2 regions of the Streptomyces sp. KL116D genome follow, and region 1 is predicted to be linked to the other one. Evidence: riboswitches for the same ligand, from Rfam matches in the RefSeq annotation. Region 1 holds a riboswitch; the other holds the start of a gene.

What was found. Region 1 has a riboswitch for cyclic di-AMP ahead of RBJ77_RS41190 (NlpC/P60 family protein). Riboswitches for the same ligand answer to the same signal wherever they lie in the genome.
Region 2: it holds a riboswitch for cyclic di-AMP, as region 1 does, so the genes downstream of both, RBJ77_RS45455 (M23 family metallopeptidase) here and RBJ77_RS41190 (NlpC/P60 family protein) in region 1, are expected to answer to the same signal.

What each region holds. Positions count from the first base shown of each region.
Region 1 is NZ_JASERH010000106.1:5,353-10,992, forward strand. Features, by position in the region: gene pcrA (DNA helicase PcrA) at 1-2,458, opposite strand, end outside; cyclic di-AMP (ydaO/yuaA leader) riboswitch at 2,682-2,864, shown strand; gene RBJ77_RS41190 (NlpC/P60 family protein) at 2,871-4,067, shown strand; gene RBJ77_RS41195 (tellurite resistance/C4-dicarboxylate transporter family protein) at 4,093-5,067, shown strand; gene RBJ77_RS41200 (hypothetical protein) at 5,045-5,398, opposite strand.
Region 2 is NZ_JASERH010000122.1:21,218-26,857, reverse strand. Features, by position in the region: gene RBJ77_RS45470 (PLP-dependent cysteine synthase family protein) at 1-173, shown strand, start outside; gene RBJ77_RS45465 (MFS transporter) at 173-1,423, shown strand; gene RBJ77_RS45460 (PP2C family protein-serine/threonine phosphatase) at 1,600-2,706, shown strand; cyclic di-AMP (ydaO/yuaA leader) riboswitch at 2,951-3,095, shown strand; gene RBJ77_RS45455 (M23 family metallopeptidase) at 3,107-4,141, shown strand; gene RBJ77_RS45450 (aldo/keto reductase) at 4,264-5,247, shown strand; gene RBJ77_RS45445 (PrsW family intramembrane metalloprotease) at 5,258-5,640, opposite strand, start outside.

The DNA.
Region 1 (5,640 bases):
CGAAGTCGATCGTCGCCTCCGCGTTCCCGCCCGAGCCGCCGACGCCCACCACCGTGCCGAGGCCGAACTGGTCGTGCGTGACGCGGTCGCCCACGGCCAGCGACACCACCGGCTTCTCGCTCGCCCGGCGCGTGGCGAACGCGGGGGTCGAGCGGGAGCGCGACGAGGACAGCGATGCCGCGATGCCTCCGCCGATGCTCTTGGTCGGGGCCGCCGGGGCGGAGGGGCCGGTGCGCTTCCAGTCCAGGTGCGCGGTCGGGATCTCCTCCAGGAAGCGGGACGGCGGGTTGTACGAGGGCTGGCCCCAGGCGCTGCGCATGGACGAGCGCGTCAGGTACAGCCGCTCCCGCGCGCGTGTGATGCCGACGTACGCGAGACGGCGCTCCTCCTCCAGCTCCTTGGTCTGGCCGAGGGAGCGCATGTGCGGGAAGACGCCGTCCTCCATGCCGGTCAGGAAGACGACCGGGAACTCCAGGCCCTTCGCTGTGTGCAGGGTCATCAGTGTGATGACTCCGTCACCGTCCTCCTCGTCCGGGATCTGGTCGGAGTCGGCGACGAGCGCGACCCGCTCCAGGAAGTCGGAGAGGGTGCCCGGGGCAGCGGCCCCGCCGGCGTCCTCGCCCTGACCCTGGCCCTCACCCTGACCCTCGCCCTCGCCCTCGGCGGCGCCGGTCTCCTGCTCGAACTCCAGGGCCACGGCGGCGAGTTCCTGGAGGTTCTCGATCCGGGTCTCGTCCTGCGGGTCGGTCGAGGCCTGCAGCTCCGCCAGGTATCCGGTGCGCTCCAGGACGGCCTCCAGGACCGTCGCCGGGCCCGCGCCCGACTCGACGATCGTGCGGAGGTCCTCCATCAGCGTGTTGAACCGCTTCACCGCGTTCGTGGAGCGGGCCGCCATGCCGTACGCCTCGTCGACGCGGCGCAGCGCCTGCGGGAAGGAGATCTTCTCGCGCTGCGACAGCGCGTCGATCATCGCTTCCGCGCGGTCGCCGATGCCGCGCTTGGGCACGTTCAGGATCCGGCGCAGCGGGACGGAGTCCTCGGGGTTCGACAGCACCCGCAGGTACGCGAGGACGTCCCGGACCTCCTTGCGCTCGTAGAAGCGGACGCCGCCGACGACCTTGTAGGGCAGGCCGACGCGGATGAAGATCTCTTCGAAGACACGGGACTGTGCGTTCGTCCGGTAGAAGACCGCGACGTCGCCCGCCTTCGCGTCGCCGGCGTCCGTGAGCCGGTCGATCTCGTCGGCGATGAACTGGGCCTCGTCGTGCTCGGTGTCCGCGACGTAGCCGGTGATCTGGGCGCCCGCTCCCGCGTTCGTCCACAGGTTCTTGGGGCGGCGCGACTCGTTGCGCTCGATGACCGCGTTCGCCGCCGAGAGGATCGTCTGCGTGGAGCGGTAGTTCTGCTCCAGCATGATCGTCGTCGCGTTCGGATAGTCCTCCTCGAACTGGAGGATGTTCCGGATGGTGGCGCCGCGGAACGCGTAGATCGACTGGTCCGCGTCACCCACGACGCACAGCTCGGCCGGGTCCGCGTCCTCGCCGTCGGTCGGGCCGACCAGCTCCTTGACCAGCGCGTACTGCGCGTGGTTCGTGTCCTGGTACTCGTCGACCATGACGTGCCGGAAGCGGCGGTGGTAGTGCTCGGCGACGTCCGGGAACGCGCGCAGCAGGTTCACCGTCGTCATGATCAGGTCGTCGAAGTCGAGGGCATTGGCCTCGCGCAGCCGCGACTGGTACATCGCGTACGCCTGGGCGAGCGTCTTCTCGAAGCCGTCGGCGGCGGTGGCGGCGAAGTCCTCCTCGTCGATCAGCTCGTTCTTCAGGTTCGAGATCTTGGCGCTGAAGGACTTCGGCGGGAACTTCTTCGGGTCCAGGTCGAGGTCGCGGCAGACCAGGGCCATGAGGCGCTTGCTGTCGGCGGCGTCGTAGATCGAGAAGGAGGACGTGAAGCCGAGCTTCTTGCTCTCGCGGCGCAGGATCCGCACGCAGGCGCTGTGGAAGGTGGACACCCACATCGCGTTGGCCCGCGGGCCCACCAGGGCCTCGACGCGCTCCTTCATCTCGCCCGCGGCCTTGTTCGTGAACGTGATCGCGAGGATCTGGCCGGGGTGCACGTGCCGCTCGGCGAGCAGGTGCGCGATGCGGTGCGTGAGGACGCGGGTCTTGCCGGAGCCGGCGCCCGCGACGATGAGCAGGGGCGTGCCGCCGTGCACGACGGCCGCCCGCTGGTTCTCGTTCAGCCCGTCGAGGAGGGCTGCCGGGTCGATCGCCGGGCGTGGCGCCCCGTCCCGGTAGTAGGCGTCCCGGGGCGGCGGCGCGTCGAACTTCCCGCCGAACAGGTCGTCCGGAATCGCCTCCGGAGCGCTGTCGCTGTCGGAGTCCTCGGGCGGCGGCGGGGGCTCCTCCGTACCGCTCTGGAGGCTGGCCAGGAAGTTGTCGTCAAAGAGGCTGCTCATCGCTCTACGAGTCTAGGCCGCCCCACTGACACCCCGCCGCCGTCTTCCCATACGTGACCCTTCGCGCACGATGCGGCACCCAAAGCGACACGGAGCGTGCCCGAGAGCAAGGTCACGAAAATGTATCGGGCATATCGAACATCAACCTTCACAGCAGCAACACGAGTTGGCTACGGTGCTGCGCGGGCAGCCCGTCCCCCCGCCCGCGAACAACGCGGCGAGCGGGCAGCCCCCGCCGAGTTCCGTACGCCGAGAGGCAGGGAACCGGGGACCCACCGACCTTGGGGTGAATCGGCTCAACGGCCCAGCAGGACCGGGCGGTTGACCGTAGGGCAGCCTTCCGTACGACATGTACCACCGGCCCGAACCCGACAGCTAACCCGGTAGGCGGACCACGGAAGGAGCGCCTGTTTTGGCGTCGCACCGCAAGCCGCGCAGCCGGTCCCGGATGTCCGGTGGTCTCCGTACGACCCCTGCCGTCGGCATCACGACCGCCGCCCTCACCTCGGTCGCCCTGCTCTCGCAGACGGCGCAGGCCGCTCCGACGCAGCCGGACAGGCCGAGCCTCGAAGAGGTGCAGAAGAAGGTCGACACCCTGTACCGGCAGGCCGAGGTCGCCACGCAGAAGTACAACTCCGCCAAGGAGCAGACCGACAAGAAGAAGACCCAGGTCGACAAGCTCCTCGACGACATCGCGCAGCGCACCGAGAAGATGAACACGGCCCGCCAGGAGCTGGGCCGGTTCGCCGCGGAGCAGTACCGCACCGGTGGCGTCAGCAACACCGCGACCATGTTCCTCGCCGACAACCCCGAGGACTACTTCGCGCAGGACCAGCTGCTCAGCCGGATGACGTCCGAGCAGAAGAAGGCCGTCGACGACTACCAGGAGCAGCAGCGCGCGACCGCGAAGAAGCGCACCGAGGCGCAGGAGAACCTGCAGCAACTCACCTCCTCGCAGACCGAGTTGAAGACGTCCAAGAAGGACGTGCAGACGAAGCTCGCCGACGCCCGCGCCCTGCTGTCGAAGCTGACCGCCGAGGAGAAGGCGCGTCTCGCGGCGATCGAGAAGGCCAAGCAGGAGGCGGCCCGCAAGAAGGCCGCCGAGCTGGCCGCGAAGCAGAAGGCCGCCGAGGAGGCCAAGCAGAAGGCGGCCGACGAGGCGGCGCAGCAGGAGCAGGAGCAGTCCGGCTCGGGTTCCTCGTCCGGCTCCGGCTCCGGTTCGTCCACGGGGTCCGGCTCCTCCGACTACGCGACGAAGGCCGCGAAGGCCCTCGCGTTCGCCAAGGCCCAGGAGGGCAAGCCGTACGTGTGGGGCGCCACGGGCCCGGACTCGTACGACTGCTCCGGTCTGACCCAGGCGGCGTGGAAGGCCGCCGGGATCACCCTGCCGCGCACCACCTGGGACCAGGTGGAGGTCGGCACGACGGTGCCGCTCTCCGACATCCAGCCGGGTGACCTGGTCTTCTTCTACGACGACATCAGCCACGTCGGCCTGTACCTCGGCGACGGCATGATGATCCACGCCCCGAAGCCGGGCGCGTACGTCCGCGAGGAGTCCATCTACTACGACGGCACGGCGTCGATCCACAGCGTGGTGCGGCCCGCCTGACGCCGTCCGCGGTTACGTTCGGGCGGTGCCCGGCCCGAACGTCACCTCGCGTCCCTACTGGTCCCAGCTCCCGCCTGCCGCCGGCGCCGCCGTCATGGCCACCGGCATCGTCTCGGTCGGGCTGCACCTGACCGGGCACGACGGGACGTCGGGCGTCTTCCTGGTGCTCGCCGCCGCGCTGTGGGTGCTGCTCGCGGCCGACTTCTGCTTCCGGCTGCTCCGCGAGCGCGACCGGTGGGAGCGGGAGGCGGACACCCCGCCCGCGATGACCGCGGTCGCCGCGACGTGCGTGCTCGGCACCCGGTTCTCGCTGCTGGGGTGGCAGGGGCTCGCCGAGGTGCTGCTGGCGGTCGCCGTCGTGGTGTGGCCGGGGCTGCTGTACGTCGTCGTCCGGCACTGGAAGCCGAAGATGCCGGGCGGCGTGTTCATCACGTGCGTGGCCACGCAGGCGCTCGCGGTGCTCGGGGCGACGCTGTCGGCGGCGCTGGGACCGGCACGGGGGGACTGGCTGGGGTACGCGGCGATGACGCTGTTCTGGCTGGGGCTCGCGATCTACGCGGCCGCGTTCACGCGCTTCGACCTGCGGCAGGTGCTGACCGGGTCGGGGGACCACTGGGTCGCGGGCGGCGCGCTGGCGATCTCGGCGCTGGCCGCGGCGAAGCTGGTGCTCGCCGGGCGGGCCGGTGACCTGTGGAACTCCGACGACACCGGTGTGCTGCGCTTCATGGCGGGGCTGCTGCTCACGCTCGACCTCAGCTGGTACGCGGTGCTGTGCGGGGCGGAGCTGGTGCGGCCGCGGTTCCGGTACGACGTGCGGCGCTGGTCGACCGTCTTCCCGATGGGGATGACGGCGGTCGCGACGCTGACGGTCGCCACCGCCGTCGAGGTGTCCTGGCTGACGTGGCCGGGGAAGGTGCTGCTGTGGATCGCCGTCCCCGTCTGGCTGGTCGTCGCGACGGGGGCGGTCCGGCAGGTGCTCAGGTCCAGAGCACCGCGATGAAGATGTTGGCGACGGTGAGCCCGCCGACCGCGGCGAAGAGCCCCTTCTCGGCCTTCTCCTCGTCCCGCTTCACGTAGACGATGCCGAGGATCACGATCAGGATCGCGAGCTTCACGCCGATCTTGATGTTGTTGACGGTGTTGTCGTCGGCCTGGTTGAGGCCGACGAGGGCGACGCCCGTCACCAGCATGGTCAGGGCGCCGTGCAGCATCGCCTTGTTGAACCGGGCCGTGCCCTGTCCCATCGCCGACATCTGCGTGAGGAAGCCGCCGAGCAGCGAGGCGATGCCGATGATGTGCAGGCCGACGAAGAGATGGATGAGAAAGTCCATGGTTCCGGAGCCTAACGGGGCGTTCATCGGACGCCGTCACCGATCCCCCACGAACACTCGCCTGTCACGCTCTGACACGATCCGTAACAAACGGACCAGTTGCGAACAATCCCACACCAACCCGTTACGCCGAGGTTTAGCGTCCTTCCCCAGGTGACCGGCTCCCCACCGCCGTCCGGACCAGGGGCGGCAGTCGGACACCACCGCCGAGAAAGGTCCGGCGGCGACCCGCTCCCCCTGTG
Region 2 (5,640 bases), on a different contig from region 1:
CCGACGGTCCGCAGCGGTACTTCGACACGGTGTTCAACGACGAGTACTGCGCGCGGCACGGACTGCTGGAGGGCCCGGTGCCGGACGCGCCGCGCGCGGTGACCGTGCCGGGGGAGCCGGTGGCCGCCTGGGCGTTCCGCCGGTGCGCCGCCCGGGTGGGGGTCAGCTCCTGATGCTCCTGCTGAAAGCGCCCCGACTCGTCGACCGGACACGGCAGTTCGAGCCCGCGGTCCGGCTGCTCTACGTCAACCAGTTCACCATCAACCTCGGCTTCTACATGCTGATGCCGTACCTCGCGGCCCACCTCTCCGGCGAACTCGCCCTCGCCACCTGGTCGGTGGGGCTTGTCCTCGGTGTGCGGAACCTGTCGCAGCAGGGCATGTTCCTGGTCGGCGGCGCGCTGGCGGACCGGCTCGGGTTCAAGCCGATGATCGTCGCCGGGTGCGCGCTGCGGACCGCCGGGTTCGGCGCGCTCGCCTTCGCGGACACCCTGCCGGTGCTCGTCGGGGCGTCCGTCGCGACCGGGCTCGCGGGGGCGCTGTTCAATCCGGCGGTCCGGGCGTACGTCGCGGCGGAGGCCGGCGAGGAGCGCAGGATCGAGGCGTTCGCCCTGTTCAACGTCTACTACCAGGCGGGCATCCTGCTCGGGCCGCTCGTCGGGCTGGCGCTGACCGGGGTGGACTTCCGGCTGACGTGCGCGGTGTCGGCGGCGCTGTTCGCGGTGCTCTCCGTGGTGCAGACGCTGCGGCTGCCGGTGCGGCGGCGCACCGGCACCGACCGGGAGAGCGGGCAGTGGCGGACGGTCCTGGGCAACGGCTCCTTCTGGCTGTTCTCGCTCGCGATGACCGCCTCGTACGTCCTGTCCTTCCAGGTCTACCTCGCGCTGCCGCTCGCCGTGGAGCGGCTCGTCGGCGGCGGTACGGCGGGGCGGGCGGCGACGAGTGCGCTGTTCGTCGTGTCGGGGCTCGTCGCGCTCGCCGGGCAGCTGCGGATCACCGACTTGTGCCGCAGGACGTGGCGGCGCGAGCAGTGCCTGGTCGCCGGGCTCGGGCTGATGGGCGCCGCGTTCCTGGTGCCCGCGGCCGGGGGCGCCGGGTGGACCGGGGTGGCCGGGCTGCTGGTGTGCGCGGCGGGTCTTGCGGCGGCCACGGCGGTGCTCTACCCGTTCGAGATGGACACGGTCGTCTCCCTCGCGGGCGGGCGGTGGGTCGCCACGCACTACGGGCTCTACAACACGGTGTGCGGGGTGGGGATCACCGTGGGGAACCTGGGCGCGGGCCTCCTCCTCGACGCCGGCCGGGGGGTGCCCGCGGTGCCGTGGCTCGTGCTGGCCGGCGTCGGGGCAGCCGGGGCCCTGGGGCTGCGCGGGCTCGGGCGGTCCGGGCGGCTCGCCTCACCGGGGCCGCGGACCGTCTCGCCGTAGGAGCGGGCGTTCTCGGCTCGGTGCGGGTTCGCTGTGGCCGGCCGCGCGGTTTCCCGCGCCCCTGAGCGGCACCATCCCCCGGTAACCCGTACGGAGCAGCCCTGGTCGCCGCCCGCGCCCGGTCCGGGAACCCTTGGTGAGACGCCGGGAACCCGGGCGCGGACAGGAGACGAGCGGTGGGGCAGCGGCGCGGAGGAAGGCACCGGTATACGGCGGACACCGTCGGCGTCCGTGCCTTCCTGCGACTGCTGCCCGTGCTGCTCATCCTGGGCGGGGCCCTGTACGAGTACCTCACGCCGTCCGGCTTCGCCGGGTCCCCGCTGTTCAGCGCGGCGCCGCTGGTGGCCGCCCCGTTCTTCTCGCTGGGCAGCACGATCCTGGCCGGGGTCGGGTCGATCGCCGCGATCGTCGCGGTCCACCTCAGATACACGAACGTCTTCCACCCCGACGTCATCACCGAGATGGTCACGGTGGCGACGGTGTGCGTGCTGGCCTGTTTCATCAACCGGATCGTGCGCCGCGGCGACGAACAGCTCGCCTCGGCGCGGCAGATCGCGGAGGCGGCGCAGTTCGCCGTGCTGCCCGAGCCGGCCGGGCGGATCGGCGGGCTCGCCATCGCGGCGCGCTACGAGGCGGCGCAGGCCGGCGCGTTCATCGGCGGGGACCTGTACGCGGTGCAGGACACCCCGCACGGCGTCCGGCTGGTGGTCGGCGACGTCCGTGGCAAGGGCATGGGCGCGGTCGCCGCCGTGGCCGTCGTCATCGGCGCGTTCCGGGAGGCCGCCGAGCAGGAGGGCAGCCTGGAGGCGGTCGCCCAGCGGCTGGAGCGGGCCCTGGCCAGGGAGGGCACCAGACGCCGCGGCGTCGACGACTACGAGGGCTTCACCACGGCCGTGCTCGCCGAGCTCCCGCACGGCCTCGACCTGGTCCGGGTGCTCAACCGCGGGCACCCCGACCCGATCCTGCTGCACGACGACGGGACCGTGCGGGTGCTCGGCCCCGACGAGGCGGCGCTGCCGCTCGGCATGAGCGAGCTCGGCAGCTGGCCGGACCGGGCCACGGAGGCGGAGTTCCCGCCGGCCGCCACCCTGCTCCTCTACACCGACGGACTCTCCGAGGCGCGCGACGAGCAGGGCGTCTTCTACGATCCGGCGGCCCGGCTCACCGGCCGCATCTTCCCCGGACCCGACGCACTGCTTTCGGCCCTCGTCGACGAGGTGCGGGAGCACACCGGAGGGGGCGCGACGGACGACATGGCGCTCCTCGCCGTTCGACGCCCTTGATCATTGTCACGAGGTGTGACCGAACGACCTCCCTGCGCATAACAATTGATACACCGTCAGAAAAAGGTGAAGCTCCGGTGCGGACGAACGGGCGGCCAACTCGCCCGATTCCGCCCGGTCGTGCCCCGTTAAGTCCAGGCCAAAGACGTGAACGATCAGTGGGAACGGCTTGGAAATACTGTCGGCTGTCTATTAACGTTCGATAACGCAGCGCGGTCGTCCCAGCCGTCACAAGAGTCGGCTCCGCGCGCACGCGCTTAATCCCGCAAGGGAGCCGGGGAACCACCAACTTGGGGTGAATCGGACATCGCTGATGCTCGCGATGTCGGTAGGAGACCTTCCTGCTCCGAACCCGTCAGCTAACCCGGTAGGCGAGAAGGAAGGAAAGGAGCGCGCCCCAGTGGCGTCCAACCGGCCTGCCCCCGAGTTCTCCTACCCGCCGAATGACGACGAGTTCGGCACCGCCCAGGAGACTTGGGAGGAGTGGAACCCCACCGAGGAATCCGTCCGCCCCGTCCGCGGCAAGCACCGCGTGGCCCGGCAGCGTGGCGGCCTCGCGCGCAGTTCCACGGTTCTCGGCGTCGGCGTGATCGCCGCCGTCGGCGCGGGCGGCATCGCCACCGCGCAGGGCGGCAAGCCCGCCGTCCACATCTCCATGCCCGACCTCTCGGCCGTCAAGGACTCGCTGCCCGAGGCCAAGTCGCTGCCCGGCGTGGGCGCGCTGATATCCGACGACTCCGGCTCCGACGACGCCCAGGCCCCGTCCACCGCCCCGCTCACCACGGTGGGCAACGGGCAGGAGGACGCCGGCGAGGCCCTGCGGGCCCGCATCCTGGCGCAGGCCGAGACCCAGCAGGACGCCGCCGACGCCGCCGCGCAGCAGGCGGCCGAGGAGGCCGCGGCGAAGAAGGCCGCCGAGGAGGCCGCCGCCAAGAAGGAGGCGGCCGACGCCAAGGCCGCCGCCGAGAAGAAGAAGGCGGAGGAGGCGGCCAAGCGGAAGGCCGAGGCCGAGCGCCTCGCCAAGCTGGCCAAGAGCTTCAAGCTCCCCGTCGCCTCGTACACGCTCACCGGCACCTTCGGCCAGCCCGGTTCCATGTGGTCCTCCGGCTACCACACGGGCCTCGACTTCGCGGCCTCCACCGGTACGCCGATCTACGCCATCCACTCCGGCACGGTCACGGAGGCCGGCTGGGCCGGCTCGTACGGCTATCGCACGGTCCTCACCCTCGACGACGGCACCGAGCTGTGGTTCTGCCACCAGTCCTCGATGAACGTCAGCGTCGGCCAGAAGGTCACCACCGGCGACGTCATCGGCCGCGTGGGCGCCACCGGCAACGTCACCGGAGCCCACCTCCACCTGGAGGTCCACCCCGGCGGCCAGGCCACCGGCGTCGACCCGGCCGCGTGGCTGCGCGGCAAGGGCCTCACCCTCTGAGTCCTGCCCGCTTCCGGGTGTCTCCTCGAACCCCGGCGGTCCTGGCGGCAACCCCCCGACGCCAGGGCTGCCGGTTCTGCCTGCCCTGAACGCCGTGTTCCGCAGAGGTGTTGAATCGGGGCATGACGTCCTCCGCTTCTTCCTCTGCTTCCTCTTCTTCCTCCGCACTCCGCAAGCTGGGCTCCTCCGACCTGGAGGTCTTCCCGCTCGCGCTGGGCGGCAACGTCTTCGGCTGGACCGCCGACGAGGCCACGTCCTTCGCGGTGCTCGACGCCTACGTCGCCGGTGGCGGCAACTTCATCGACACCGCCGACTCGTACTCCGCGTGGGTCGAGGGCAACCACGGCGGCGAGTCCGAGACCATCATCGGCAAGTGGGTCAAGGCCCGGGGCAACCGCGACGACGTCGTCATCGCCACCAAGGTCGCCCGCCACCCCGACTTCCGGGGCCTGCGCGGCGCCACCATCAAGGCCGCGGCCGACGCCTCCCTGAAGCGCCTGGGCACCGACCACATCGACCTGTACTACACGCACTTCGACGACGACGAGACGATCCCCGTCGAGGAGATCATCGGCGCCCTCGACGAGCTGGTGCGGGCGGGCAAGGTGCGGCACATCGCCGCGTCGAACATCTCGCCGGAGCGGCTCCAGGAGTCCCTCGACCTCTCCGACCGCGAGGGCCTCGCCCGCTACGTCGCCCTCCAGCCGCACTACAACCTCGTCTCGCGCGACACCTACGAGGGCGCCCGCCAGGACATCGCCTCGCGCGCGGGCCTCGGCGCCGTCCCCTACTACGCGCTGGCCGCCGGCTTCCTGACCGGCAAGTACCGTCCCGGTACCGCCGTCGACAGCCCGCGGGCCGCCGGCGCGGGCAAGCACCTGGAGACCGAGCGCGGCCGGAACGTGCTGACCGTCCTCGACGAGATCGCCCAGGAGCGCGGCGCCGAGATCGCCACCGTCGCCCTGGCCTGGCTCGCCGCGCAGCCCACCGTGACCGCGCCGATCGCCTCGGCGCGCACGGTCGAGCAGCTGCCGGCGCTGCTCGCGGTCGCCGACCTGGCGCTGACGGACGCCGAGGTCGGCCGGCTCACGGCGGCCTCCGCCTGACGGTCCCGCGTCAGCGGAGATAGGGGTTGTACGCGGGCGCCCGGTTCACCGGCGGGCCCGCGTACACCGGCGGCAGCCAGACCGGCGCCGCCACCTGGGAGCCGTACGCGAGCGCGGCCCGCGCGTAGCCGCGCCGCTCCCACAGCGCCTCAAGCAGCTCCCTCTCCCGTGCGACGAAGTCGGCGCCCGCCCGGCCCTTGCGGCCGCGGTGGCGCAGCAGCGCGAGCGACGTCGCGTACGACTCGTACGCGACGACCGCCTCCGCCGCCGGCCGGCCGCCGTAGTGCGCGGCGAACTCCCGCGCCAGACGCCGGGCCTTGAGCGAACCGAGCGCGAACGGCTCGGGCGTCGCCAGCCAGCCCGCGGCGACATAAGCGGGCAACTCCTGCCGTA